DNA from 2 places in the Streptomyces sp. NPDC059957 genome. Region 2 is predicted to be linked to the other one. Evidence: riboswitches for the same ligand, from Rfam matches in the RefSeq annotation. Region 2 holds a riboswitch; the other holds the start of a gene.
What was found. A riboswitch is a leader RNA that binds a small molecule or an ion and turns the genes downstream of it on or off. The one in region 2 is predicted to bind glycine.

Region 1: linked by a shared signal. The riboswitch ahead of gcvP (aminomethyl-transferring glycine dehydrogenase) and the one ahead of gcvT (glycine cleavage system aminomethyltransferase GcvT) in region 2 are both predicted to bind glycine.

Annotation. Positions count from the first base shown of each region.
Region 1 covers NZ_JBHWMB010000038.1:7,370-22,020, reverse strand. Annotated here, with positions in the region: gene ACFWBW_RS24480 (hypothetical protein) at 58-378, opposite strand; gene ACFWBW_RS24475 (hypothetical protein) at 379-693, opposite strand; gene ACFWBW_RS24470 (DUF2199 domain-containing protein) at 995-1,549, shown strand; gene ACFWBW_RS24465 (PhzF family phenazine biosynthesis protein) at 1,649-2,467, shown strand; gene ACFWBW_RS24460 (CPBP family intramembrane glutamic endopeptidase) at 2,524-3,267, opposite strand; gene ACFWBW_RS24455 (glutamate-cysteine ligase family protein) at 3,499-5,034, opposite strand; gene ACFWBW_RS24450 (hypothetical protein) at 5,547-6,167, shown strand; gene ACFWBW_RS24445 (DUF5999 family protein) at 6,437-6,643, shown strand; gene gcvP (aminomethyl-transferring glycine dehydrogenase) at 6,728-9,613, opposite strand; glycine riboswitch at 9,812-9,910, opposite strand; gene ACFWBW_RS24435 (PRC-barrel domain-containing protein) at 10,030-10,395, shown strand; gene ACFWBW_RS24430 (DNA polymerase IV) at 11,258-13,027, opposite strand; gene ACFWBW_RS24425 (MerR family transcriptional regulator) at 13,161-13,817, opposite strand; gene ACFWBW_RS24420 (bifunctional nuclease family protein) at 13,998-14,471, opposite strand; gene ACFWBW_RS24415 (MerR family transcriptional regulator) at 14,591-14,651, opposite strand, start outside.
Region 2 covers NZ_JBHWMB010000082.1:1,075-15,725, reverse strand. Annotated here, with positions in the region: gene ACFWBW_RS35365 (ABC transporter ATP-binding protein) at 1-315, opposite strand, end outside; gene ACFWBW_RS35360 (ABC transporter ATP-binding protein) at 321-1,442, opposite strand; gene ACFWBW_RS35355 (ABC transporter permease) at 1,439-2,437, opposite strand; gene ACFWBW_RS35350 (ABC transporter substrate-binding protein) at 2,564-4,342, opposite strand; gene ACFWBW_RS35345 (ABC transporter permease) at 4,446-5,441, opposite strand; gene ACFWBW_RS35340 (enhanced serine sensitivity protein SseB C-terminal domain-containing protein) at 5,892-6,632, opposite strand; gene ACFWBW_RS35335 (enhanced serine sensitivity protein SseB) at 6,700-7,410, opposite strand; gene ACFWBW_RS35330 (AAA family ATPase) at 7,520-8,206, opposite strand; glycine riboswitch at 8,409-8,512, shown strand; gene gcvT (glycine cleavage system aminomethyltransferase GcvT) at 8,697-9,812, shown strand; gene gcvH (glycine cleavage system protein GcvH) at 9,916-10,296, shown strand; gene glyA (serine hydroxymethyltransferase) at 10,311-11,567, shown strand; gene ACFWBW_RS35310 (APC family permease) at 11,739-13,382, shown strand; gene ACFWBW_RS35305 (L-serine ammonia-lyase) at 13,546-14,651, shown strand, end outside.

The DNA.
Region 1 (14,651 bases), on a different contig from region 2:
CATCCGCCCGCTCATGGAGTGCAGCCTCCGAGCCGGGTCAGGACCGGCCCGACCGAGTCAGCGGGAATCAGTCGCTTCGTCCTCGGCCGGGCCGGGGGCGGCCATACTGTCGGCGGCCTGGCCCGCGGCTCGTTCCGCGCGGAGTTCTTCGGCGACGTCGTAGGCCCGGCCCGGATCGTAGACGGTGACCGAAGTGCCAGGGCTGTACATCGCGTTTACCCGGGGCGTGTACCGATGGCTTTCGACGCCGCGTTGGGCGGCCATGCCGTCGACCTCGCCGACGGGTACCCGCCACAGCTCGGCGGTGTGGGGCCGGGTCCACCACCCGTCCGGACGCAGGAAGTCTCGCTTGACCTCCGTCTGACGCTCAACCGCCACCTACACCTGGCCGAGTTGCTCGGTCAACCAGGCGGTCAGCGCCTGTGCGTCGACCCGAGAGAGCGGTGCGGACCTCGCCGGTTCGCACTCCACCGTCTCGCTGCGGGTGTGCAACACCACCTTGATCGAATGTCGCTGTCCCAGACCGAGTCGCTCGATGACGACGACTCGCTGCAGATCAGCCGTCGCCATGGTCGACGAACGCATAAAGCGGGCGATCACGACCTGGGCCGGCGTTCCCAGGGGGCGGAGCTCGACCCACCGCACCGTCAGGGAGACCGTGACGTACATCATGGCCACGGTGAGCACGATCACTGCGACCACGTGAGCGCCGGCAGGACCCAGAAGCTGCCCCAGAAGAGTGAGTTCCCCGAGACCACGGCGGCCACCAGAGCGGCCAGCGCACAACTTCCGCAAGCGGGCCGGGATGCCGAGTCTCCATGACTCAAAGGCAGGAGCCTGCAAAGGAGTTCGTAAGGCCACAGCGAGCCGCACCTTCTCGAGGATGGGAACCACAGGCGACAGCGCGTCATGACCAACCTTCGGTGAGACGGGACATCAGCAGGTCCTCGGCGGCCCGGGCACCGCCGGTGCAGTTGGTCGCTAGGCTCACGCCATGTCTAACGATCCCGGCTTCACCTGCTCATGCTGCGGCGACCACCACGCAGAGCTCCCCATGACCTACTCGGCCATGGCCCCCGATGCCTGGGAACCCGGCTTCGAGAACGATCCGGCGAGCATGCTGTCGTCCGACCAGTGCGTGATCAAGGGCCAGCACTTCTTCATCAGGGGTCTGATCGAGATACCCGTGATCGGCAGCGAGGACGTCTTCTCGTGGGGCGTCTGGGTCTCCCTGAGCAAGGAGAACTTCGCCCGTGCTCTTGAGATCTGGAACACGGAGGGCCGCGAGGCGGAGAAGCCGTACTTCGGCTGGCTCAGCACCGATCTCGCGCTCTGCTCGGAGAGCACCACCGACTTGAAGACCAACGCCCACACGCGGCCGGTCGGCAAGAGGCCGCTCATCGAGCTGGAGCCCACCGACCACCCGCTCGCCGTCGAACAGCGCACCGGAATCACGCTGGACCGCGTGCGCGAGATCGCCATGGCTGTACTGCACCCGGCGTCATCGCCGGCATCGATCAAGGGAGAGGCAGCCGGGCACACGGGCTGATGACGATGACTGATGGCTGATAGCTGATAGCTGATAGCAGTCCAGTCATCCCGGATTGGCCTTTGCGGGCGGCTCTGCCGCGTCCCTACGGTCGATGACATGCGCATCCGAATCGTCGACGCCTTCACCGACCGCCCCTTCGGCGGCAACCCCGCCGGGGTCCTGCTCCTCGAAGGCGGGTTCCCCCCGGACGCCTGGCTCCAGCAGGTCGCCGCCGAGGTCAACCTCTCCGAGACCGCCTTCGCCCACCCGCTCCCGCCCGGCGGCGAGGCGGACTGGGCGCTGCGCTGGTTCACCCCGACCGCCGAGGTCGACATGTGCGGCCACGCGACCCTGGCCACCGCCCACGTCCTGGCCGCCGACGGCCTGGCGGCCGGGACGGTCCGCTTCGCGGCGCGCTGCGGAATCCTGAAGGTCACGGCCGACGGGGACGGGACCCTCGTCATGGACTTCCCGACCTCCTCCCTGACCGAGGTCGAGCCGGAGGCCGCCGTGGAGCGCGCGCTGGGCGCCACGGCCAAGTCGGTCCACGACACCTCCGAGCACATCGGGGACCTCGTGGTGGAGCTGGCCGACGAGCGGACCGTACGGGAACTCACCCCGGACCATGCCGCCCTGCGCAGCTACTCCCGGCGCGGGATCATCGTGACCGCGGCGGCCGAGGACCCCTCCCGCGGCTACGACTTCGTCTCGCGCGGCTTCTTCCCGGCCGTCGGCATCGACGAGGACCCGGTGACCGGCAGCGCGCACACCGCGCTGGCCCCCTTCTGGGCGGGGCGGCTGGGCCGCACCGAGCTGGTCGGCCTCCAGGGCGGAGCCCGCACCGGCCTCGTCCAGGTCCGGCTGCAGGGCGACCGTACGCTGCTGATCGGGCGCGCGGTCACGGTCGTCGACGGCGAGCTGCTCAGCGCACCGTAGGCGTCCGGGCGCTTGGCCTACGCGGTGGGGTCCTACGGGGGCTACGGGCTGGGGTCCTACGGGGTGGGCAGCCAGCCCACCTTGCCCGCCAGCAGGGCGTACCCGCCGAAGGCCACGATGTCGAGCAGTGCGTGCGCGACGACCAGCGGCCCCACGCGGCCCCAGCGCCGGTAGGCGAGGACGAAGACCACGCCCATCACCACGTTGCCGATGAATCCGCCGATGCCCTGGTAGAGGTGGTACGAGCCGCGCAGCACGGAGCTGGCCATCAGCGCGGCCATCGGCGACCAGCCGAGCTGGTCGAGCCGGCGCAGCAGGTAGGCCAGCACGATGACCTCCTCCACCACGGAGTTCTGCACCGCGGAGAGGATCAGCACGGGGAACTTCCACCACACATCGGGCAGCGCCTCCGGCACCACGGTGAGGTTGAAGCCGGTGGCCCGCGCCCCCAGGTAGAAGGCCAGTCCCGCGCTGCCGATGCCGGCGGCGACGAGCGCGCCCCGGCCCAGGTCCCACCAGGGCCGGGTGCGGTCGAAGCCCAGCACCTTCAGCCCGGGCGCGCCCTCGCGGGTCAGCAGGTGCGCGACGAGCAGGACGGGTACGAGGGCGCTCGCGATGCCGAACAGCTGCCAGGCCAGGTCCAGCCAGGGCCGCCCGGGGGCGTACGAGCCGTTGAGCGTGGCGGCCTGGTCCTTGAGCCCGCCCGGCTTGGTCAGCGAGCCGATGAAGCTGATCAGCGCCGAGACGCCGCTCGCCCCCAGGGACAGCGCGAGCACGAGCAGCGTCTCGGAGCGCAGCATCCTGCGCTCCTTCGAGCCCTCGCCGAGTTCGAGCTCCCCGACCACCGGTTCCGGCTCCGTGCGCACGCCCGTCTCCCGTCCCGCCACCGCCGTGACATCCCGGCGGCGACATCTCGCGGAGCGTCCCGCCCCGATCACCCCATACTGCCTCCTCCACGGGGCAAAGGGATCACAGGGCGGGACCAGGCGGGACCGGGCGGAACCGGGAATCAGTCCGGGATCAGCCCGGAATCAACCCGCGGCCGCCGGTCCGGCCGTCGCGGTACCACCCCCCAGACCCACCGGCCAGGTGTGCACGGGGTCGCCGTGGTGACTGAGCTCGCTGTAGCGGCGCGTGGTCGCGGCCAGCGCCGCATCCCGCTCCAGCCCGTCCGCGAGCGCCCGGTGGTACGTGTCCACCTGCCAGGTGGCTCCGTTGACCCGGCGCCGGCACCGCTCCTCGATGATGCCGAGGTAGTGGTCCCGGTCGGCGGGCTCGATGCCCCACGCGTCCAGTCCGGCGGCCGCCATGGGCAGCAGCTCCTCCAGCACCAGCCGGACCGCGGGCACACTGGCCAGTCCCCCGCCCCGGCCCCGGCGCGGCCAGCGCAGCCGGGCGTCGATGCCGTAGCGGCACGCCGCGTCGAAGTTGGCCTCCGCCTCCGCGAAGGGCAGCCGGCTCCACACCGGGCGCTGCTCGTCCGCGAGCGTCCGTACGAGCCCGTAGTAGAAGGCCGCGTTGGCGACGACGTCGGCCACCGTCGGCCCCGCGGGCAGGACCCTGTTCTCCACGCGCAGGTGCGGCACCCCGTCGGCGACCCCGTAGACGGGCCGGTTCCAGCGGTAGACGGTGCCGTTGTGCAGCACCAGCTCCTGCAGGCTCGGCACCCCTCCCTCGGCGAGCACCCGCAGCGGCTCCTCCTCGTCGCAGATCGGCAGCAGCGCCGGGAAGTAGCGGACGTTCTCGGCGAAGAGTTCGTACGCCGAGTCCACCCACCGCTCGCCGAACCAGGTGCGCGGGCGCACCCCCTGTGCCTGGAGCTCGGGCGGCCGGGTGTCGGTGGCCTGCTGGAAGAGCGGCGGCCGCGACTCCCGCCACAGCTCCCGCCCGAACAGGAAGGGCGAGTTGGCGCCGACGGCTATCTGTACGGCCGCCACGGCCTGGGCCGCGTTCCACACGTCCGCGAACCGGGCCGGGGTCACCTGCAGGTGCAGTTGTACGGAGGTGCAGGCGGCCTCGGGAACGATCGACCCGGAGGTCCAGGTCAGCCGCTCGACCCCGTCGATGTCGAGCACGAAGTCCTCGCCCCGCATCATCAGGATCTGCTCGTTGAGCAGGGAGTAGCGGTCCACCGCCGAGAGGTTGGCGGTGACCAGGTCGGTGCGGGAGATCGTCGGCAGGATTCCGATCATGACCACACCGGCGCCGACCTCCTGAGCCTGCCGGTGGGCATAGCCGAGACCCGCGCTCAGTTCCTCGGCGAGCTGGTCGAATACCCGGCCGCCGAGCCGGTGCGGGAGGACGTTCACCTCCAGGTTGAACATTCCCAGTTCGGTCTGGAAATCGTTGCTCGCAATACGCTCGAGGACCTGCGCATTCACCATTCTCGGCAACCCGTCGGCACCTGCGAGATTCAACTCGATCTCCAGCCCCATCATGTTCTTGGGGCGATCGAACCTCTTCTCCTCCAGAAGTCGCTCCAGTACCTCCAGGCACTCGTGCAGCTTCCTCCGGTACCGTTGCCGATCGGACAGGTCGAATCCGCCCGCCACGACCTTCTCCCCCATCGGAGCGTCCCTCCTCGACTGGGCCCGCCGGCGTGGAATGGATCCGCCGTCCGGGCGCGCGTTACGGTCGATGATGCCCCGGCGGCGTGATCGATAACGCGGAAGGGGCGTGACTGGCGGGGAGCGCGCGCCGGTTTGGCCGACAGGCGCTTTGGCACATTCACCTGGCAAGGACCCTTGCGCAAATACAGCGTAGACCTTGCCGGTTATCGATAACCGACGCTTTTCAGCCGAGCCCTCATCCGGTAACCTCCGAGGTCAGCGCGGAACTTTTGCGTGCTCCCGGCATGAATGCCACGTCAGCGGGACCGGTAAGCGCCTTGTCGGCAATAGGCGGGACAGCTAGCCGAAACACTACGTGAACACATGTCAGATAAACTCCGCATGCGAGGCAGAGAGTTGGCGCGCGGCCATTGCCCCTCAGCCCCCCTCTGACCCCAGAATGCGACAGCGCCGTCCGCACCCCGCACCCGCCCCGTTCCACAGGTCTCCCAAGTGAGAGGCGACCCACCATGCCGCTGCACGTCCCTCCGGCTCCCGCGCCCGCCCTGCGCTGCGTCCTCGCGGCCCTCGGTTCCCCCACCGCCGTCCACGAGGCGCACACTCCGGCCCTGCGCGCCCTCCAGGGACCGATGACCGCCGAACTGCCTCTGCCCGTCCACGTCCTGGACCGGCTGCACGTCTCCGGCCTGGCCGCCGGCGGCAGGCCGCCGCGCACCCGGCTGACCGGCTGGCGGTTCCTGATCCGCAACGGGGACCGCTACGTCGCGGCGGCCGACACCCGGCTGACCCCCGACGGGTGGGCCTTCTCCCACTTCTTCGAGGGCCCCTACGTCGCCGCCACCGAACGCGCCCTGCGCCAGGCCGAATCGCTCGGCAAGAACTACCAGCCGCGGCTGCTGTCCGTACCGGAGCTGTACATGCTGACCCTGTGGCTGCACGGATCGGTGGGCACCGACGCCTCCGCCGGACTGCCCGCCGCCGCCGACCTCCTGGTCCCGCTGGCGCCCGCCCCGCCCGGCATCGCCGCCTACCGGCCGCATCCCGTCTCCGAACTGCTGCCCGTACTGACCCATCGGCTCACGCCGACGGCTCCCCCGGTCCCGCCCTCCATGGCCGCGCCGGCCGCCTGATCCGGCCCCTGGCCGGTTCTGCCCATTCGGCCTAGCCCACTCGGGCCCCCAGCGAACCATCCGAAATGACAGGGGAGTTGACCTGAACCGCCCGCACGGGTGATGCGTCATCAATCTATGAGGACAGCTGCCGGGAAATCCCTGCGGACCCGGTGCCGTGGGGGAACACTGGGGACCCTGACCGAGCCAAATCGTTGATACGGGGGGCGGCCATGACCAACGCATCGAGCCGCAGCACACAGACCACACCGCAGCGAAAGAACGCATCCATGTGCCAGCACAAGCCAGCATGCCCGACCGCCGACTCCGCCGACCGGGAGGCCGCGCACCCCGTGGCCGTTCACCCGGAACAGGGCTGGAGCCTGCTGTGCAACGGCGTCCTGCTGTTCGAGGACACCGGTGAGCTGCTGCCGGACGGCCAGATCATCGCCCCGCACCGCGTGCTCGCGGCGACGCAGGTGATGAAGGCGGCCTAGCCGACGACGCGAACGAAAGGGGCCGGCCCAGGAGCGAACTCCCGGACCGGCCCCTTCGTCACGTCACTTCGTCACGCCACCGGATCAGTTGTCGTACTCGTCCAGCGGCGGGCAGGAGCACACCAGGTTCCGGTCGCCGAAGGCACCGTCGATGCGGCGCACCGGCGGCCAGTACTTCTCCGCGGCCGACACCCCGCCCGGGAAGACGGCCTCGTCGCGGGTGTACGGGTGGTTCCACTCGCCGCCCAGCGCCGCCGCCGTGTGCGGGGAGTTGGCCAGCGGGTTGTCGTCCACCGGCCACTCGCCGCCCGCGACCCGCTCGATCTCGGCGCGGATGGCGATCATCGCGTCGCAGAAACGGTCGATCTCGGCGAGGTCCTCGGACTCCGTCGGCTCGATCATGAGCGTGCCGGCGACCGGGAAGGACATGGTCGGCGCGTGGAACCCGTAGTCGATCAGGCGCTTGGCGATGTCGTCGATGCTCACGCCCGTCGCCTTCGACAGGGGGCGCATGTCGATGATGCACTCGTGCGCGACCAGGTTGCCCGGGCCGGTGTAGAGCACCGGGTAGTGCGGCTCCAGGCGCTTGGCGATGTAGTTGGCGCCGAGCACCGCCACCTGGGTGGCGCGCTTGAGGCCCTCGCCGCCCATCAGGCGCACGTACGACCAGGAGATCGGCAGAATGCCCGCCGAGCCCCACGGAGCGGCCGAGATCGGGCCGACGCCCGTCTCCGGACCGGCGGTCGGCTGCAGCGGGTGGTTGGGCAGGTACGGGGCCAGGTGCGCCCGGACACCGACCGGGCCGACGCCCGGGCCGCCGCCGCCGTGCGGGATGCAGAAGGTCTTGTGCAGGTTCAGGTGCGAGACGTCGCCGCCGAAGTGACCCGGCTTGGCCAGGCCCACCAGGGCGTTGAGGTTGGCACCGTCCACGTAGACCTGGCCGCCGGCGTCGTGCACCTGGGCGCAGATGTCGGCGACGTGCTCCTCGAACACACCGTGCGTGGAGGGGTACGTGATCATCAGCACGGCGAGCTCGTCGCGGTACTGCTCGATCTTGGCGCGCAGGTCGTCCGCGTCCACCTCGCCGTCGTCGGCGGTCTTGACCACGACCACCTTCATGCCGGCCATCACGGCGCTCGCGGCGTTGGTGCCGTGCGCGGAGGACGGGATGAGACAGACGGTGCGCTGCTCGTTGCCGTTCGCCCGGTGGTAGGCGCGGACGGCCAGCAGGCCGGCGAGCTCACCCTGGGAGCCGGCGTTCGGCTGAATGGAGACCTTGTCGTAGCCGGTGACCTCGCAGAGACGTTCCTCCAGCTCGGTGATGAGCGTGAGGTACCCCTCGGCCTGCTCGACCGGGGCGAACGGGTGCAACTGGCCGAATTCCGGCCAGGTGACCGACTCCATTTCGGTGGTCGCGTTGAGCTTCATGGTGCAGGAGCCCAGCGGGATCATGCCGCGGTCCAGCGCGTAGTCCTTGTCCGAGAGCTTGCGCAGGTAGCGCAGCATCGCCGTCTCGGACCGGTGCTGGTGGAAGACCGGGTGGGTCAGGTACGCGTCCGCGCGCAGCAGCCCCTCGGGAAGCGCGTCGGCCGTGGTGGCGTCGAGCGCCTCCAGGTCGGCGGTGACCCCGAAGGCCGCCCACACCGCTTCGACGTCGGCGCGCAGGGTGGTCTCGTCACAGGCGGCGGAGACCAGGTCGGCGTCGACCTGGTAGAGGTTGACCCCGCCCTCGCGGGCCGCGGACACGACCTCGGCGGCCCGGCCCGGGACCCGCGCGGTGATGGTGTCGAAGTAGGCGCCGTGCACGACCTCGACCCCGCCGGCCGTCAGACCGGCGGCGAGCAGGGCAGCGTAGCGGTGGGTGCGGCGGGCGATCGTCCGCAGCCCGTCCGGGCCGTGGTAGACGGCGTACATGCCGGCCATGACGGCGAGGAGCACCTGCGCGGTGCAGATGTTGCTGGTGGCCTTCTCGCGGCGGATGTGCTGCTCACGGGTCTGCAGCGCCAGACGGTAGGCCTTGTTGCCGTCCGCGTCCACGGAGACGCCGACGAGGCGGCCGGGCAGCGAGCGGGCGTGCTTGGCCTGGACGGCCATGTAGCCGGCGTGCGGTCCGCCGAAGCCCATCGGGACGCCGAAGCGCTGGGTGGTGCCGACCGCGATGTCCGCGCCCAGCTCACCCGGGGAGGTCAGCAGGGTCAGGGCGAGCAGGTCCGCGGAGACGGCGACGATCGCGCCGAGCGCGTGCGCCTGCTCGATGACCGGCTTGATCTCCCGCACGGCGCCGGAGGCACCCGGGTACTGCACGAGCACGCCGTAGACGCCGCGCTCGGCGATCTCGGCCGGAATCCCCTCGGACAGGTCCGCGACGACGACCTCGATGCCGATCGGCTCGGCACGGGTCTGGATCACCGCGATGGTCTGCGGCAGCGCGTCGGCGTCGACGAGGAAGACGTTGCCCTTGGCCTTGCCCACGCGGCGGGCCAGGGTCATGGCCTCGGCGGCCGCGGTGCCCTCGTCGAGCAGGGAGGCACCGGAGGTCGGCAGGCCGGTCAGCTCGGCGACGACGGTCTGGAAGTTCAGCAGGGCCTCGAGGCGGCCCTGGGAGATCTCCGGCTGGTAGGGCGTGTACGCCGTGTACCAGGACGGGTTCTCCATGACGTTGCGCAGGATCACCGGCGGCGTGAAGGTGCCGTAGTAACCCAGCCCGATCATGGACGAGAGGACCTGGTTGCGGTCGGCGAGCTGACGCAGCTCGGCGAGCACCTCGGCCTCGGTCCGCGCCTCGGGCAGGTTCAGCGCGGCAGTGGTCTTGATCACATCCGGCACCGCGGCGGCGGTGAGCTCGTCGAGGGAGCCGTAGCCCACCTGAGCGAGCATCTTCGCCTGCGCCTCGGCATCCGGGCCGATGTGGCGCTGCTCGAAGGGGATGCCTCGCTCCAGCTGGGAGAGCGAAATGCGGTTGGCGGTCATGTACGGAGGCCTCCTGGTCGTACGACCTGCGAGGGGCACCACGGCGCGGGCACCCGGACGGCCTCCCCCTCTGTCATCACAACCTGAGAGCTTCACCGGGCCGCGCGGGGATCGCCCACGAGATCCGGCTTTCACCGTCGGTGAGGAGAGGGACCGGCACTGCGCGCCCGGTACCCACACCTGCTTTCCAGAGTGGCCTCACCACGTGCGGTACGTATGCCTGAGAGATTCCGGGGAGGATTTGCTCCTTCGGCGCCTCCGTCTCACTCACTCGGAGGACTCTCCCGCACAGGGTCAACAGCCGTCACCCAGCCTACCAGCGAGGATCTGGGCACCTCCCTCGAGTGGCCCCCTCTCCGGAAATGCACTTTTGTAGTGCTTACGGAGGATTTACGCCCAAATGGAGGGACCGGACCGTGCAGACCGACATCGATCCCCGCAGCCTGATCGGCCGCAAGGCGTTCGACCGCAATGGCACCAAGATCGGCACCGTCGACGAGGTCTACCTCGACGACGCCACGGGCGTCCCGGAATGGGCCGCCGTACGCACCGGACTCTTCAGCCGGGACGCCTTCGTCCCGCTGGAGCCCAGCGAGATGGTGGGCGACACCCTGCGCGTGCCCTTCGAACGCTCCCTCATCAAGGACGCCCCCGACTTCGGAGTCGGCCGCCACCTCTCCCCCGAACAGGAGCTGCAGCTCTACCACCACTACGGCCTGGACCTGGCCCTCCCGTCCGACTTCCAGCACGACTTCGGCCACAAATCCCCCGACACCCCCTGACCCCCACACCCGCTGCCCACCCGACCACCCACCGGCAGACAACGCGCTCCAGCCGCGCCCACGACAGCGGCGACCGCCACCCGACGCACACCGGCCCCCGGCCACCGGGCAGCGGGCAGCGGGCAGCGGGCAGCGGGCAGCGGGCAGCGGGCAGCGGGCAGCGGGCAGCGGGCAGCGGGTACTCAATGCCCTCACGGGGCAGCCGCCACCCAGCAGCGCGCGTACGCGCAGCACCCGGTGATACCCGACGGGTCGGCATTAGGCAGCGGAGATCCCGCCCCGGGCACCAGCACCAGGCAGCGGCTGGCTGCCCAGCCCCCACGCCCCTGGCCCCAGAGCTCTCGCTGCAGGGCGCAGCGGCTGGAGGCGGGCGCCGGGGACGGCACAGGGACACCGCCAACCCCGGCCCGGCGGCCCCGGCACCTCCCCACAGGCAGCGGATTGCAGGCACTCGACACCTCTCACGGCGCCCGGCCGGCCGATAGCAGGCAGCGGGGACCTTGCGAGGCAGCGGCTTGCTGCCCGGCCCCCAGGCCCCTGACCCGGGGCTCTCGCTCCGGGGGCGCGGTGGCTGAACGCGGGGCGCCGGGGACAGCACAGGGACGCCCCCGGCCCGGGCCCGGGCCCAGCAGTCCCGGCAGCGGCAGCGGCAGCGGCAGCGGCAGCGGCAGCGGCAGCGGCAGCGGCAGCGGCAGCGGCAGCGGCAGCGGCAGCGGCAGCGGCAGCGGCAAACAGTCCCCGGGCACACCCGGACACCCAGCCCGGCCCAGCCAGGCCAGGCCAGGCCAGGCCAGGCCAGGCCAGGCCAGGCCAGGCGCGGCGCGGCGCGGCGCGGCGAGACAGCGTGGCCCCGCAGCCGGCCTCACTCCAGAGCCGTCGAGCCCCCGACCCCCACGACCCGGTCCCCGACCAGCGGCATCGGATCGGACGGCTCCAGCTCGGGGTCGTCCACCAGGAACGTCCGCACCCGCCCCGGCTCGGATCCGGGCTGCTCGAACCGTACGGTCACCCGCCCGACCCCACTGCCCTGCACCCACCCGGGCCCGTACTCCGCATGCCGCACATCGCTCCCGGCCGCCCACCGCCGCTCAACCACACCGTCGACACCGCCCGCACCCCCGAGCGCCGGCGCAGCCCCCTGCCCCTGCACGGCCCCCTGCGCCGGCCCGGCGACCTCCCCCTGCCCGTGCCCAGCCCCCCGCCCCTGACCCTGCTGGGAGACCTGATCCTGCCCAGCAGCCTCAAGCTGCCCTGCCCCAGCCCCCTGGCTCTGCCCTTGGTCCAGCTCATGCCCGGCAGCCTGACTCTGCCCGGCGCCCACGTCCGGCCCCGCCCCGGCGGCGAGGGCGTCAGCGGCCCCGCCCCGGCCCTGCCCGGCACCCTCGTCCGGCCCGGGCCGGGGCCCCCGCTCGGCACCCTCGCCCAGGGCCGGCCCCGGTACCTCCGGCCCCCCGCCGGCGTCGGCAGCCTGCCGCCCCGCCCCCGCGGCAACAGCAAGGGCATCCCCCTCGCCCCCGGAAGCGGCGCCGCCGCCACCCACCTCCGCCCGCGCAGCCATCGCGTCGGCGAAGGCGAACAGGTCCTCCTGCGTGTAGTCCGCCAGCCCCGTCACCCCCACCCCCAGCAGCCGCACCCCGCCCGTGGTGTCCACGGCCTCCAGCAGCCGCGCCGCCGCCTCCCGCACCACCGCGGGGTCGTCCGTGGGCCCGCGCAGGGTCTCGGAGCGGGTCAGCGTGGAGAAGTCGTACCGCCGAACCTTGAGCACGATGGTCCGCCCCGAGTGCCCCGACCCGCGCAGCCGCTCCACGCACCGGTCGGAGAGCCGGTGCACCTCGTTGCGGATCCGCACCCGGTCGTGCAGGTCCACGTCGAAGGTGTCCTCCACCGACACGGACTTCGCATCGCGCTCGGCGACCACCGGCCTCTCGTCCACTCCGAACGCCATCCGGTACAGCCCGACCCCGTGCGAGCGCCCCACCATCCGGACCAGTTCGTCCTCGCCGGCCTCCGCCAGCTCCCCCACCGTGGTGATCCCGGCCCTCCGCAGGTGCTCCCCCGTGGCCGGCCCCACCCCGGGCAGGGTCCGTACCGACATGGGTGCGAGGTGCGCCCGCTCCGTGCCGACCTCGATCAGCAGCAGCCCGGCCGGCTTGGCTTCCTCGGAGGCGACTTTGGCGAGCATCTTGGACCCCGCGAGCCCCACCGACCCGCTCAGCCCGGTCGCGGCGGCGATGTCGGCCCTCAGCCGCTCGCCAACGGCCCGCGCGGTCTCCGCGTCGAAGGCGACGCCGCCCGCCTCGAGGTCCACGAAGGCCTCGTCCAGGCTGAGCGGCTCCACGAGGGGGGACAGCTCCCGGAGCATCGCCATGACCGTGTCGCTGACCTCGCGGTACAGGCTGAAGCGCGGAACCAGGCACGCGCCGTTCGGACAGAGCCTCCGCGCCTGGGCCATCGGCATGGCCGAATGCACACCGAACCGCCTGGCCTCGTAGGAGGCGGTGGCCACGACCCCGCGCGGCCCGAGCCCGCCGACGATGACGGCCTTGCCGCGCAGGCTCGGCTTCGACGCCTGCTCCACGGAGGCGTAGAAGGCGTCCATGTCCAGGTGCAGGATGGTCGGCGCGGCTCTCACAGCCCCGATGCTGCCCTACACCACTGACAATCGGCCCGCACCCGAGCCAGGCGAGCCGGACGGACCACCCGGCCCGTCCCCCCAGCCCTCGCGCCTTCGCGCCCGCGCTCCGCCTCAGCCCTCGCGCTCCGCCTCAGACGGCCCGGTTCCTCCGGGCGGCCAGCTCATCGGCCGGGTTGTGCCCGACCACCGTCTCGCCCGTGTCCACGCGCTCCCCGTGCAGCTGCGACAGCGCGTTCTCGACATCGCGCCAGACCACGCCCACGGCGATGCCGAAGACTCCCTGGCCGCCCTGGAGCAGGCTGACGACCTGATCCGGCGAGGTGCACTCGTACACGGTGGCGCCGTCGCTCATCAGCGTCATCCGCTCCAGGTCCGAGAAACCGCGGTCACGCAGGTGCTGCACGGCGGTGCGGATGTTCTGCAACGCCACCCCGGTGTCCAGGAAGCGCTTCACGATCTTGAGGACGACCACGTCCCGGAAGCTGTAGAGGCGCTGCGTCCCCGACCCGTAGGCGGGACGCACCGTGGGCTCCACCAGCCCGGTCCGTGCCCAGTAGTCGAGCTGCCGGTACGTGATGCCGGCCGCGGCACACGCCGTCGGCCCTCGGTATCCGACCTGCTCGGGTGCGGACTCGCCGCCCTGGGGCCCCACCGGCCCCATCGAACCGACCGGCGCGGGCTCCGGCTGACGGCGCGCGGAGTTCACCGCACCACCGTGCAGCGGGTACGGCCCACCGTCACTCCGTGCGGGGATGCCCCCGGTCATACCGTCGCCCGTGACTCTCACGCCGACCCTCCGTCCTTGACCTGCCACCTTGAAGGTAGGCAGTCACCAGGGGTGCGTCAACGATCGCCACACTCGGCACGCCGAGTGATAATCACCCTGAGAGTGGTTTCCCGTACCCCATTGCGGGGAAAGGCTACTCGAATGGGCTGAAATATCCGGGAGGACGGCGCGACCCGCGCCTCACTGCGGGCCGGTACCGAAGTCCTCTGGCGAGATCTGGTCGAGGAACTCGCGGAACTTCTCCACCTCGTCCTCCTGCTCGTCCGGGATCGCGATTCCGGCGTCGTCGAGCACGCCGTCGCTGCCGTAGATCGGCGTCCCGGTCCGCAGGGCGAGCGCTATGGCGTCGGAGGGCCGCGCGCTCACCTCGACTCCGCTGGCGAAGACCAGCTCCGCGTAGAAAACGCCCTCCCGCAGATCCGTGATGCGGACTTCGGTGAGCTCCTCGCCGATCGCTTCCAGCACGTCCTTGAAAAGGTCGTGTGTCAGCGGCCGGGCAGGGGCCATGCCCTGCTGCGCGAAGGCAATGGCGGTCGCCTCCCCTGGTCCGATCCAGATGGGGAGGTACCGGTCGCCTCCCACTTCACGCAGGAGCACGATCGGTTGGTTCGAGGGCATTTCCACCCGGACACCCACAACGTCGAGCTCGTTCACACAGCAACCCTAGGACCTGCCCGGCAGGTTTGGGTAGTCGGGCTCCCCCAAGCCTGCCCCGAAGCCCCGGCGAAGTCACCCGAAGTCGTCCCGAAAACCCCTCCGGATCAGTGCAGCCGTCAGTGCAGCCGCACGCCGAGAGCTGTTTGTACGAGGGCCTCGTGCAGCCGTACGGAGAGC
Region 2 (14,651 bases):
CGGGCGCATGCCGGACACGCTCAGGTGCGTGATGTCCTTGCCCTCGAACTCGATCTTTCCGCCGGTCGGTTCGAGCAGCCGGGTGATCAGCCGGCCCATGGTCGACTTGCCGCAGCCGGACTCGCCGACGATGCCGAGGGTCTCACCGGGGTAGACCTCGAAGTCGATGCCGTCGACGGCCTTCACGGCCCCGACCTGGCGGCGCAGCAGCCCCTTGGAGATGGGGAAGTGCTTGACCAGTCCGCTCACCCTGAGCAGCGGCTCCGGGGAGGCCACCGCCTGGGCCGGGACGACGGCCGTCTCACTCTTGCTCATGTCGGTCACAGCTTCGGCGCAATCTCTTCGGTCCAGATCCGGTCCCGCTGCTCCGGGGAGAGGTGACAGGCGGCCCAGTGCCGGCCGGCGCCCTCGGCGGAGCGGTCGACCAGGGCCAGCTCGGGCCGTACGGTCCGCGTGACGTCGTCCTTGGGCAGGTCGGCGTACGGGCACCGGGGGTTGAAGGCGCAGCCGCTCGGGATGTTGATCAGGCTGGGCGGCGAGCCCTTGACCGGGATGAGGCGCTCGGTCTGCTCCCGGTCGATGCGCGGCATCGATCCGAGCAGGCCCCAGGTGTACGGGTGCCGGGGTTCGTAGAACACCTTCTCCGCGCTGCCCCGCTCCACGCACCGGCCGCCGTACATCACGAGGAGGTCGTCGGCCATCTCGGCGACCACGCCGAGGTCGTGCGTGATCATGATGACCGCGGAGCCGAACTCCTTCTGCAGGTCCCGGATCAGGTCGAGGATCTGCGCCTGGACGGTGACGTCGAGGGCGGTGGTGGGCTCGTCCGCGATGAGCAGTTCGGGGTTGTTGACCAGCGCCATCGCGATCATCGCGCGCTGGCGCATGCCGCCGGAGAACTCGTGCGGGTAGCTGTCGACCCGCTTGTGCGGCTCGGGGATGCCCACGCGGTCCAGCAGGTCGACGGCCCGCTTGCGGGCGGCCTTCTTGTCGGCCTTGTTGTGGACCCGGTAGGCCTCGGCGATCTGCTTGCCCACGGTGAAGTAGGGGTGCATCGCCGACAGCGGGTCCTGGAAGATCATCGCGATCTCCCGGCCGCGCAGCTTGCGGACCTCGTCCTCGGGGCTGGACAGCAGTTCCTTGCCGTCGAGCCAGATCTCGCCGGAGATCCGGGCCCGCTGGCGGCCGTACTGCCCGACCCGGTGCAGGCCCATGATGCCCAGCGAGGTCACCGACTTGCCGGAGCCGGACTCGCCGACGATGCCGAGGGTCTTGCCCTTCTCCAGCGTGAAGGAGAGTCCGTCCACGGACTTGACCAGGCCGTCTTCCGTGGGGAAGTGCACCTTGAGGTCGCGTACGTCGAGGAACGCGGTACCGGGCGCGCCGGAAGCGACGGGCTCGTTCAGTGCGCCCGTCACGGCGGGCGTCGTCGAATCGGTCATGACAGCCTCACTCGGGGGTCGATCACCGCGTACAAGAGGTCGACGACGAGGTTGGCCGCGACGACGAAGAAGGCGGAGATCAGGGTGATGCCGAGAATGACCGGCAGGTCGTGCTCGCTGATGGCGCGGACGGCGCTGTAGCCGAGGCCGTGCAGCGAGAAGGTGTACTCGGTGAGGACCGCGCCGCCCATCAGTGCGCCCAGGTCGAGACCCAGGACGGTCAGGATCGGCGTCATGGTCGAGCGCATCGCGTGCTTGCCGATGACGACGGGTTCCGTCAGCCCCTTGGCGCGCGCGGTGCGGATGTAGTCCTCGTTGAGCACTTCGAGCATGGTCGCGCGGGTGAGCCGCGCGTACATCGCCGCGTAGAGGAAGGCGAGCGAGATCCACGGCAGGACCATGCCGTTGAACCAGGTGCCCGGGTCCTCGGCGAAGGTCTTCTCCGGCCGTCCGAACCAGCCGAGCTGGTCGGAGAAGAAGGCGATGGCGAGCATGCCGGTGAAGTAGATCGGGAGGGAGACGCCGGCGAGGGCGAGGCCCATCGCCGAACGGTCCAGCACCGTACCGCGCTTGAGGGCGGAGATGACGCCTGCGGCGACACCGCCGATCACCCAGAGCACGACGGCGCCGGCGGCGAGCGAGAGGGTGACGGGCAGCCAGTCGGTCAGCAGCGGCCACACCTCCTGCTCGCTCTTGAAGGAGTAGCCGAAGCAGGGCGCGGCGCAGTGCGTGACGTCGTTGCCGTTGGCATACGTACGACCCGCCACCAGCCCGACGACGAACTTGCCGAACTGGACGAGGATCGGGTCGTCGAGACCCATCTTCTGCCGGATGCCCTCGATGGCGGCGGGGTCGGACTGCTTGCCCACGAAGTACAGGGCAGGGTCCGTCCCGACCAGCTTCGGGAAGAGGAAGAAGATTCCGAAGGTCACCAGCGAGATGACCAACAGCATGACGATGACGGCGAAGATCCGCCGGATGAGATATGCAAGCACTGCGCTCGGCCTGGCTGCGGCCCGGGGGCGCCCTCTTCTGGAGAGCGCCCCCAAGCCGCCACCGCGGCCATCACCTGCCCTTCGTGCCTAGCGGGTGTGGCACTGGAACTGAATCGGACGGTTTGTTTACTGGACGCCGAGCGAGGCGTAGTCGTACCGGCCGTTGTACGCGTCGGAGGTGTAGACGTTCTTCAGACGGCTGCTGCGCCAAGAGATCGTCTTGTCGTAGACGAAGGGCAGGTAGACCGCGGCCTCGGAGACCTTCTGGTTCATCTGCTTGTAGATGTCGCCGGCCTTGACCGGGTCGGTCTCCGCGATGGCCTGGTCGAACAGGCCGTTGATGGCCGGGTCGTTCAGCTCGGAGAAGTTGTTGTTACCGCTCTGCAGGATGAAGCGGCCGTCGACCAGCGGCTGGGAGAAGCCCTGACCGGTCGGGAAGTCGGCGCCCCAGCCCATGATGATGATGCCGTAGCCCTTCTCCTTGACGACCTTCGGCGAACCGATGATGCCGGAGGTCTGGGCGCCGTCGAACTGGTCGATGTCGGCCTCGATGCCGACCTGCTTCAGGGCGTTCTGCAGGGAGACGGCCGTGGCGACCTCGACCGGCTTGTTGTTGCGGACCGCGATGGTGGTCTTGAAGCCGGTCTCCTTGCCACAGGCCTTGAGGGCGGCCTTGGCCTTGTCGACGTTCGGCTTGCCGTCGTTCTTCAGGACCTCGTACGGGTCGTACTTGCCGTCGGCGCCCTTGATGCCCAGCGGAAGCATGTTGGGGGCGATGTCGCCACCGGCCTGCGGGCCGCCGCGGGCGGTCTGCAGGGACTTCTTGTCGGCCGCGTAGATGACGGCCTTGCGGCACTCGATGTTGTCGAACGGCGCGACGGTCTGCGGCATCACGGCGTACCGGATGAAGCCGGTCTGGCCGTTGTCCAGGTTGTCCTTGTGGTCCTTCAGCGCGGTGGCGCGGGCCGCCTGGCCGATGCCGGTCGCGTTGATGTCCAGGTCGAACTCGCCGTTCATCAGGCGCTTGTCCATGTCGTCCGCGTTCGCCATGAACGTGACCGAGATGGAGTCCGGGAGCGCCTTGCGGATGGTGTCCGACTCGGGCTTCCAGTTGGTGTTGCGCGAGAGCTTCATGCTCTTGTTGGGCTCGTACGAGTCGATCTTGTACGGGCCGTTGGAGAAGGGCTTGAGGCCGTACTTGGCCGCGGTGTCCTTGTCCTGCTTGACCGGGCTGGCGGCCGGCATGGCCAGCATCTGCTCGAAGTCACCGTTGGGCTGCGGCAGCTTGAAGATGATGGTCTTCGCGTCCGGGGTCTCGATCGCCTTGAGGCCGAGCTTGTCCGGGGCGGTGTCCTTGTAGGGGCCCTTGTACTCGAGCTTCGGGTCGAGGACCTGCTGCAGGTAGACCGGGCCGCCGGAGATGACGTCCTGGGCCCAGGTGCGCTCGATGCCGTACTTGATGTCCTGGGCGGTGACGGGGGTGCCGTCCTCCCAGGTCACGTTGTCCTTGAGGGTGTACTTGTAGGTCTTGCCGCCGTCGCCGATCTCCGCGTTCGCGGTGGCCAGGTCGGGGACGAGCTCGGTGCTCTTGGAGCCCGGCTCCGCCTTGAAGCTGACGAGCTGGCGGGTGTAGTAGCGGGAGAAGTCCCACATGAAGCCGTAGTAGCCGCGCTGCGGGTCCCACGAGTCGGCTTCCTGCGTGCCAACGAACTTCAGCTCGCCGCCCGGCTTGGTGGAAGCGTTGGCGACCTTGCCGATGGCGGCGTTGAAGCCGCCCGCCGCTGCCGGCTTCTCGTCCTTGGTCTTGCCGTCGTCGCCGCCACAGGCGGTCGCGGACAGCATCGTCGCGAGCACGACGGCCGTGCCGGCGACGAGCCTGCGCTTGGACATGCGATGGGTAGTCACGATGCTCGCAACCCTCCGTTGTGATTCCGGTACGAAGCCGGGTTCCGGTGTGCCCTGCGGTTCTGACCTACGGGGTGCCCTGCGGGATGACCTGCGGGGACGGCTAGCGGGAGCCCTTCGGGTCGAGTGCGTCGCGGACGCCGTCGCCGAAGAGGTTGAAGGCCAGCACGGTGATGAAGATCGCCATGCCGGGGAAGATCATGAAGAGCGGGTCGTCCTCATAGGTCCGCACGGCCGTCGAAAGGGTCTCGCCCCAGGACGGCGTGGGCGGCTTGACGCCGACGCCCAGGAAGCTGAGCGCGGCCTCGGTCAGCACGTTGGTGGGGATCATCAGCGTCGCGTAGACGGTGATCGGCGCGACCAGGTTCGGGAGCAGCTCGCGGAAGAGGATGTACAGCCGTCCCGCGCCCAGGCTCCGCGCCGCTTCGACGTACTCCCGCTCGCGCAGCGACAGGGTCTGTCCGCGGACGATGCGGCCGATGTAGGGCCAGCCGAAGAAGCCGATCACCAGGACCAGTACGGCGATCCGCAGGCCCGATCCCTCGAAGCCCCAGAGCTTGGCCGGGATGACCGAGACCAGCGCGATGATGAAGAGCAGCTGCGGGAAGGCGAGCAGCAGGTCCATGACCCGGCTGATGGCCGCGTCGACCCAGCCGCCGAAGTAGCCGGCGACGATGCCGAAGAAGGTGCCCAGCGAGACCGCCACGAAGGCGGACAGGAAGGCGACCAGCAGCGAGATGCGGGCGCCGTAGACGATGCGGCTGAACACGTCGCGGCCGTTGACCGGCTCGACGCCCAGCAGGAAGTCGCTGCTGATGCCGCCGTAGTCGCCTGCCGGCAGGCCCAGCAGCGGGTCCAGCAGGTCTTCGTGCAGTTCCTCCGGGGGGTGGCCGAACGCGCTGACGATCAGCGGCGCGAAGAGTGCGACGAGGATCAGCAGGAGCACGACGAAACCGCCGGTCAGCGCGACCTTGTCGCGCTTGAGCCGCATCCAGGCGATGCGGCCGGGAGAACGGCCTTCGATGGCCTTGGCGGGGACGTCGGCTACGGACACGGGTGCGGGTGTCTCCGCGCTCATGTCGTGCAGTGGTGCCGTCATCGTGGTGGGGACCCCTCTCGGCCGACGGGTGGGCCGGCCCATGCCCGCCGCTGTGGCGGCGTTGGTGCGGAGTGGCGCTCGGAGTGCGAGGTAGCTGGTGCGCGAATTTCCTGCGGCGGGACAGTCCTTGGAGGACTGACCCGCTCTTGGGTGGGGAGTCTTCATCGGGCGCTCGATCACCCGCCAGACCCGCAGGTGAATGGATGCGCAACCGTGATCTGAGGGTCGAGTTCCCGTTATCCGGACTTCACTGTCGTCTCAGCGGAGCAAGACGTGCCGTTCGGCAGGAAATCGGACATGGCACCCAACTCGGCCTACGAGCATGCCTATTGGGCGTACATCAACGTCGAAATCAGGACAACGCAAAGGCCGCACGGAACGAGTGTTCCGTGCGGCCTCGGGCGTCTTGGCCCCTATGTCTCAACGAGCGGGACGTCCCGGCGGGACGTCTCAGTAGGCGGGCGCCTGTCCCTCGCGGTCGTAGAAGGGACGGGTCCTCGCGCGCAGCCACATCGCCACCGGATCGTGTTCGTCCGCCAGTGCGACCGTGCAGACGGGCACCCCCTCGGGGACCGCTCCGACCGACTGGCGCATCATCTCCCGCACCGACTCCAGCGCGTGCGCGGAGGCGTCGTACAGGTCGAGCCCGACGGCGAGGTACGGGGAGCCCAGCGCGGGCTGCACCCAGGCGCGGCGCAGCGAGCGGACGGCGGGCGTGCGGTGCGCGTGCTGCGTGAGCAGCCCGTAGAACTGCGGCAGCTCGATGGCGGGCTCGGACAGCCGCAGCGGGCCGGCGGGCATCCGGTCCAGCCCGGTGGCGATCCGGCGCAGGTCGGCCCAGGGAATGCCGACGCCGCCGCCCTGGGCGTGCGGATTGAGCCACAGCCCCCAGCGGTCGGGGTAGAGGGCTCGGGCGATGTCCCGGCCGGTGACCACCTCGTACCCGCGGTTCCAGCCGCTGGCGGCCAGCTCCTGCGGGGAGGTCACGCAGGGCGCGTACCCGAGGCCCTCGACCTCCATGCCGCCGTACTGGGCCTCGGGGGAGCCGGGTTGCCCCTGCCAGAGGAGCATCCACAGCCGTCCCTCGGCCAGGGCGTGCAGGAGGGACTCGTAGCTCTCGTAGCGCCCGGGAGTCACCTGGCGCAGCATGTGCTCGACCTGCCCGACCGCGGCCGTGCCTGACGCACTCACCCGGTACCCCTCTTCGTCTGTTCGTCCGCCCGTCGTCCACGCGTGTCGGCCACCAGCTTAAGCGTCACTACGGCAGGTAGAAGGGGCGTACGCGCGTGGTGATGAAGTCGACGACCGGGTCTTCCGCGGCGTCGAGCAGGATCAACTGCACCGGCCAGGGCGGTGGTACGCGGGTCAGGGCGCGGCCCAGCGCCTCCATCGGGGCGTTTCGCATGCCGGGCTCCCATCCCACCAGATGGACTCCGATGTAGAGCTCCGGAGAGTCGCCCTCCACGCTGGCGAGGCAGCGGTGCGCGGAGGCGACGACTCCGGTGGCCCGGAACTCCTCCGCGGCGGCGGTCAGGAACTCGACCGGATCCTCCTGCCAGTCGGGCTCGAAGAGCCGGACCCGGCCGCCGGTGGCGGGGCCGTCGAGCGGGCCGTGGCCGGTGCGGCAGAGCTCCGCGACGGCAGGCGGGGGCAGGGGCACGCCGACGGAGCCCTCGGGGTTCACCGCGAGGCCGAGCTGCGGGGGCAGGCCGCGGGCGAAGTCCACGGCGGGGGCGACGGCGAAGTCCATGGCGGGTCCGGCGCAGGCGCGGAACTGCTCCTCGGAGCTGTAGACGGGCACGTACGCGGCGCCGTCGATCTCCATGGTGGGCAGGCTCAGACTGTTCACCCCGCCGGGCAGCGGGATCCACAGGTGGCTCCGCCCGAGGACCTCGAGGATCCGCCCCCCGGCGTTCTCCTGTCCGAGCGCCGCCCCGAGCACCTGCTCCAGCTCGTTACCCGGCCACATGTACGTCTCCGCTCGCTTGCCCTTGGTCTCGCCCAGAGATTAACGGGCGCCTGCGACACCCCGACGGGGGGCCGCCCGTGCCGGAGGCCGCCCCCGCCAGAGGCCTCCGCTAGTGGAAGCCGATCGACGTCAGCCGGGACGCCGCCGGGCGGTCCAGCAGGGTCACCGACGCGCAGCCGGCCGGCGGGTGGCCCGCCTCGGCCTCGCGCAGCAGCCGGGCCACCGCGCCCCGGTGCCGGGCGAAGGCGTACGCCGACACGCCCCGGCCCCGCGCCGCCTGCCCGGCCCGGGCCTCCTCCGGGGTGGTGTCCAGCAGCACCATGTGCAGCGCGCGGCCGCGCCGCCGGGCCGCGGAGGCCAGCAGCGCCCGTACCCAGCTCTGCGTACCGCAGTCGTGGACGACGGCCGGGGCCCCGGAGCGGAGCACCTGCCACAGGCCCCAGTAGTGCGCGATCCGGACCGCCGGCCGGTACACCGCGTAGGGCAGGGCGGCCGGCATCCGGCGCTCCCAGCGCTCGCGGGCGTCCTGGGAGTCGATGCCGCCGCCCTCCGCGGCCCGCTTGATCAGCGTGGTCTTGCCGCCGCCGGGCAGTCCGGAGACCACCACGACGTCCCCCTCGGCGAAGCGGAGCCGCCGCGGGCCCTCGGCGCCGCGCAGGTCCCGTACCGCTCCGGGCTCGCCCGCCGTCCCGCCGGCCGCGGGATCCCGTACGAGACCGCGCTGCGACGGCACCCCGGCCACCGGTCCCTCGACGGTGCCGGTGCTCGTCGCCGCCAGTACTCCGAATCTCCGCACAGTGCTCGCCTCCCCCGCGACGGGTCGCCTGGACCCGGTCCCCCTGAGTGTAAAGAGACGGTAATCCGGTGACTCCGGTTCCGCTCCGGTTCTGCTCCCGGTCCGCTCCGGGGCCTCTCGGCTTGTGGACCCCCTCCCCCATTCAGCCGCACGCCGTGCAATGATGTGCGCCATCTGGACACCTAACTGCATACCGGCCGCTTGAATCCGCGCGGGAGAGTCCCGGCACGCCGCAAGGCGGTGCCCGGGCGCCGAAGGAGCAAGTACCTCCCTTGAATCTCTCAGGCCCCGTACCGCGTGGATGAGGCAGATCTGAAAAGCGAGCCGCGCCACCGCCCGTCAGGGCCCCGGCGACGGTTCCACCCAAGGTGCAAGTCGATGGCCTTCCCCTGGAAGCGGGGAACTCTCGGCGAACCTCTCAGGTTCCGATGACAGATGGGGAGGAACTCCTCCTCGTCATGTCATGCCCTGGGACCCGGGAGCCACACCCATGAGCACTGCCCCCCGCCTGACCGCCCTCGATGCGCTGCACCGTTCCCTCGGTGCGACCATGACCGATTTCGCGGGCTGGGACATGCCCCTGCGGTACGCGAGCGAGCGCGACGAGCACAACGCCGTCCGCACCAAGGCCGGCCTCTTCGACCTCTCCCACATGGGCGAGATCACCCTGACCGGCCCGGAGGCCGTCAAGGTCCTGGACTACGCGCTGGTCGGCAACATCTCCACCGTCGGCGTCGGCCGTGCCCGCTACACGCACATCTGCCAGGAAGACGGCGGCATCCTCGACGACCTGATCGTCTACCGCCTGGGCGAGACCGAGTACATGGTCGTCGCCAACGCCTCCAACGCCCAGGTCGTCCTGGACGCGATCACCGAGCGCGCCGCCGGCTTCGACGCCGAGGTCCGCGACGACCGCGACGCGTACGCGCTGCTCGCGGTGCAGGGTCCGGAGTCCCCCGGCATCCTCGCCTCGCTCACCGACGCCGACCTGGACGGGCTGAAGTACTACGCCGGCCTGCCCGGCACGGTCGCCGGGGTGCCCGCGCTGATCGCGCGTACCGGCTACACCGGCGAGGACGGCTTCGAGCTGTTCGTCGCCCCCGAGCACGCCGTGGAGCTGTGGCAGGCGCTGACCAAGGCGGGCGAGGGCGTCGGCCTGGTCCCGGCCGGCCTGTCCTGCCGCGACACCCTGCGCCTGGAAGCGGGCATGCCGCTGTACGGGCACGAGCTGACCACCTCCCTCACCCCGTTCGACGCGGGGCTGGGCCGGGTCGTGAAGTTCGAGAAGGAGGGCGACTTCGTCGGCCGCGCCGCTCTGGAGGCCGCCGCCGAGCGCGCGGCGACCAACCCGCCGCGCAAGCTGGTCGGCCTGATCGCCGAGGGCCGCCGCGTTCCGCGCGCCGGCTTCTCCGTGACCTTCGACGGCCAGGTCGTCGGCGAGGTCACCTCGGGCGCCCCGTCCCCGACGCTGGGCAAGCCGATCGCGATGGCCTATGTCGACGCGGCGCACGCCGCGCCCGGCACCTCCGGCGTCGGCGTGGACATTCGCGGTACGCATGAGGCGTACGAGGTCGTGGCCCTGCCGTTCTACAAGCGGCAGAAGTAACCCCGTACCGCACCGCACCGCGCCTCACGGCGGACCGGCCCCTCGCGCCGGTCCGCAGGACCACCGTTCGTATCCACTCCCCCGCATCCAGGAGAATCAGGTCATGAGCAACCCCCAGCAGCTGCGTTACAGCAAGGAGCACGAGTGGCTGTCGGTCGCCGAGGACGGCGTCTCGACGGTCGGCATCACGGAGTTCGCGGCCAACGCGCTCGGTGATGTCGTCTACGCCCAGCTTCCCGCCGTCGGCGACACCGTGACCGCGGGCGAGACCTGCGGCGAGCTGGAGTCGACCAAGTCGGTCAGCGACCTGTACTCCCCCGTCACCGGCGAGATCGTCGAGTTCAACCAGGACGTCGTCGACGACCCGGCCCTGGTGAACTCGGCCCCGTTCGAGGGTGGCTGGCTCTTCAAGGTGCGCGTCACGGAGGAGCCGGCCGACCTGCTCTCCGTCGACGAGTACGCCAAGCTCACCTCCGGCAACTGACCCAGGGAACCCTGATGTCTGTACTGAACACTCCCCTCCACGAGCTCGACCCGGACGTCGCCGCCGCCGTCGACGCCGAACTCGTGCGCCAGCAGTCCACCCTGGAAATGATCGCGTCGGAGAACTTCGCTCCGGTCGCCGTCATGGAGGCCCAGGGCTCGGTCCTGACCAACAAGTACGCCGAGGGCTACCCCGGCCGCCGCTACTACGGCGGCTGTGAGCACGTCGACGTGGTCGAGCAGATCGCGATCGACCGGATCAAGGCGCTCTTCGGCGCCGAGGCCGCGAACGTGCAGCCCCACTCGGGCGCCCAGGCCAACGCGGCCGCGATGTTCGCGCTGATCAAGCCGGGCGACACGATCATGGGCCTGAACCTGGCCCACGGCGGTCACCTGACCCACGGCATGAAGATCAACTTTTCCGGCAAGCTCTACAACGTGGTCCCGTACCACGTCGACGAGACCGGCGAGGTCGACATGGCCGAGGTCGAGCGCCTCGCCAAGGAGTCCAAGCCGCAGCTGATCGTCGCGGGCTGGTCCGCCTACCCGCGCCAGCTCGACTTCGCCGCCTTCCGCCGCATCGCGGACGAGGTCGGCGCGTACCTGATGGTCGACATGGCGCACTTCGCCGGCCTGGTCGCCGCGGGTCTGCACCCGAACCCGGTGCCGCACGCCCACGTCGTGACCACCACCACGCACAAGACCCTCGGCGGTCCGCGCGGCGGTGTCATCCTGTCGACGCAGGAGCTGGCCAAGAAGATCAACTCCGCGGTCTTCCCGGGTCAGCAGGGCGGCCCGCTGGAGCACGTGATCGCAGCCAAGGCCGTCTCCTTCCTGGTCGCGGCCTCGCCCGAGTTCAAGGAGCGCCAGGAGCGCACCCTCGAGGGTGCGAAGATCCTCGCCGCGCGCCTGGTCCAGGACGACGTCAAGGCCGTGGGCGTGGACGTCCTCACCGGCGGCACCGACGTGCACCTGGTCCTGGTCGACCTGCGCAACTCCGAGCTGGACGGCCAGCAGGCCGAGGACCGCCTCCACGAGGTCGGCATCACGGTCAACCGCAACGCCATCCCGAACGACCCGCGGCCGCCGATGGTCACCTCGGGTCTGCGGATCGGTACGCCGGCGCTGGCCACCCGCGGTTTCGACGCCGAGGCCTTCACCGAGGTCGCCGAGATCATCGCGCAGGCGCTGAAGCCCGCCTACGACGCGGAGGACCTGAAGGCGCGCGTCTCGGCGCTCGCCGCGAAGTTCCCGCTGTACCCGACGCTCTAGGCACCGGGTTGAGAGGGCCCGGCCTTGTTGTGCACAGGGCCGGGCCCCTTTCATGACCAAAGCCCCAGGCGGATGCGACCTATTGCCGCTGATTCTTCCAATAAATGGCAAATAGGCTCCGAATAAGGAACGACCGCACCCCTGGCAGGACGGACAGCACACCCCATGGACATGAGCGCAGCGAACAAGAAGGGACTCAGTCTCTTCGCCCTGATCATGATCGGGCTCGGCTCGATCTTCGGATCGGGGTGGCTCTTCGGGGCGGGCCAGGCGGCCGCGGTCGCGGGACCCGCGGCGATCATCGCCTGGGTCATCGGTGCCGTCTTCATCGGCATGATCGCCATGTCCTACGCGGAAGTGGGCGCGGCCTACCCGCTGCCCGGCTCGATGGCCCGCTTCGGCACCATCTCGCACGGGCCGGTCCTGGGCTTCATCACCGGCTGGGCGGTCTGGATCGCCATCGCCGCGCTGATCCCGATCGAGTCCATCGCGGGTACGCAGTACATGTCCTCCTGGAACTTCGGCTGGGCCAAGGGCCTGGTCGAGAACGGCGGCCTGACCACCTCCGGCATGGCGATGGCACTGTTCCTGACGGTGGCGCTGTGGCTGGCCTGCTACTGGTCGGTCGCACTGCTCGCCAAGGCGAACAACCTCCTCACCCTGGTCAAGTTCGCCATCCCGGTGCTCGCCGTGATCGCCCTGATCGCCTCGGGCTTCCACACGGGCAACTTCACCGACCACGGCGGCTTCGCGCCCAACGGCTGGTCCGCGGTCATGACCGCCGTCACCACCTCCGGCGTCGTCTTCGCCTTCAACGGCTTCCAGGCCGTCGTCAACCTCGGCGGCGCCGCCAAGAACCCCGGCCGCGCCATTCCGCTGGCCCTGGTCGGCGCGCTCTCCCTCGGCCTGGTCATCTACCTGGCCCTGCAGATCGCCTTCATCGGCGGCGTCCCGCCTACGAGGCTGGCCGAGGCCGGCGGCTGGAGCGGCATCAACTTCTCCTCGCCGTTCGCCGACCTCGCCAAGATGCTGATGCTGCACTGGGTCGTCACGATGCTCCAGTTCGGCGCCTTCATCTCCCCGTCCGGTGCCAACATCGGCAACGTCGCCTCGGCCTCGTACATGGCGCAGAACCTCGCGGACACCGGCTTCTTCCCGAAGAAGATCCGCGAGGTCCACCCGAAGTACGGGACCGCGCGTCCCGCGATGTGGCTGAACCTCGGCTTCTCGATCCTGCTGCTGGTCACCGTCGGCCACAGCTGGGAGGCCCTGGCCAGCGTGGTCTCCGCCGCGATGGTGGTCTCGTACCTCATCGGCCCGATCGCGGTCGGTGTCTTCCGCAAGACCAAGCCCGAGCTGCCGCGCCCCTTCCGCCTGCCGGCGGCCAGGATCCTGTGCCCGATCACCTTCGCCTTCGCCGCCTGTGCCCTGTACTGGTCCAAGTGGCCGGACACCGGCAAGGTGGTGCTGCTCACCCTGGTCGCCGCCCCGATCGCGGCCGTCGTACTCAAACGCAAGGGTGAGAAGAACCTGGCCAAGCAGTTCGCCCCGGCCTGGTGGATGATCGCCTTCCTGCTGTGGCTGGGCACCCTGTCCGCGCTCGGCAGCACCGAGTTCGGCGGCTACGGGTTCATCCCCGGCGGCGTGGACATCGCCCTCGTGGGCCTCTCGGCCCTGGGCTTCTACTTCTGGGCCGTACGGTCCGGGGTCAAGGCCCACTACGCGGGCCTGCCGGGCCCGGACCCGGTCCTGGGCGCCCCCGCCGGGGAGTCCGAGGCGGCCGACGCACCGGAGCGCGAACTGACCCACGCCTGAGCGCCCCCGTCCCGACCCGTCCGGCGGCCGAGCTGTTCACCTCACCGCGTTAAGCTCGGCTGCCGGACAAAATCCGCAGATCACCACCGATCAACCCGGTCAACAAGATCCGCCCCTCCTGCCCACGCTTCCCACCCACGAGCAGACATAGGAGTCCGCAACCGTGGCCATCTCCGTCTTCGATCTCTTCTCGATCGGCATCGGTCCCTCTTCCTCCCACACCGTCGGACCGATGCGCGCCGCGCGCATGTTCGTGACCCGGCTCAAGAAGGACGGCGTCCTCGCCCAGACCGCCTCGGTCCGCGCCGAGCTCTTCGGCTCGCTCGGTGCCACCGGGCACGGCCACGGCACCCCCAAGGCGGTCCTGCTGGGCCTGGAGGGCCACTCCCCCCGCACCGTGAACGTGGAGACCGCCGACGCCGAGGTCGAGCGCATCCGCCAGAGCGGCCGCCTGCGCCTGCTGGGCACCGAAATAGGTGACGGGCACGAGATCGACTTCGACGAGCCGAACCAGCTGATCCTGCACCGCCGGCGCTCGCTCCCGTACCACGCGAACGGCATGACGCTCTTCGCGTACGACGAGGCGGGCACCCCGCTGCTGGAGAAGACCTACTACTCGGTCGGCGGCGGCTTCGTCGTGGACGAGGACGCGGTCGGCGAGGACCGGATCAAGCTCGACGACACCCCGCTGAAGTACCCCTTCCGCAGCGGCGACGAGATGCTCCGCCTCGCGAACGAGACCGGCCTGTCGATCTCCTCGATGATGCTGGAGAACGAGAAGGCCTGGCGCACCGAGGAAGAGATCCGCGAGGGTCTGCTGGAGATCTGGCGCGTCATGCAGGCCTGCGTCTCGCGCGGCATGTCCCGCGAGGGCATCCTCCCCGGCGGCCTGCGGGTCAAGCGCCGGGCCGCCTCCACGGCGCGCCAGCTGCGCACCGAGGGCGACCCGATGATGCACCGCAGCGAGTGGGCGACCATCTACGCGATGGCGGTCAACGAGGAGAACGCGGCCGGCGGCCGCGTCGTCACCGCTCCGACGAACGGTGCGGCGGGCGTCCTGCCGGCGGTCCTGCACTACTACATGAACTTCGTGCCGGGCGCCGACGAGGACGGCGTGGTCCGCTTCCTCCTCGCCGCGGGCGCGATCGGCATGCTCTTCAAGGAGAACGCCTCGATCTCCGGCGCCGAGGTCGGCTGCCAGGGCGAGGTCGGCTCGGCCTGCTCGATGGCGGCCGGTGCGCTGGCCGAGGTCCTGGGCGGCACCCCGGA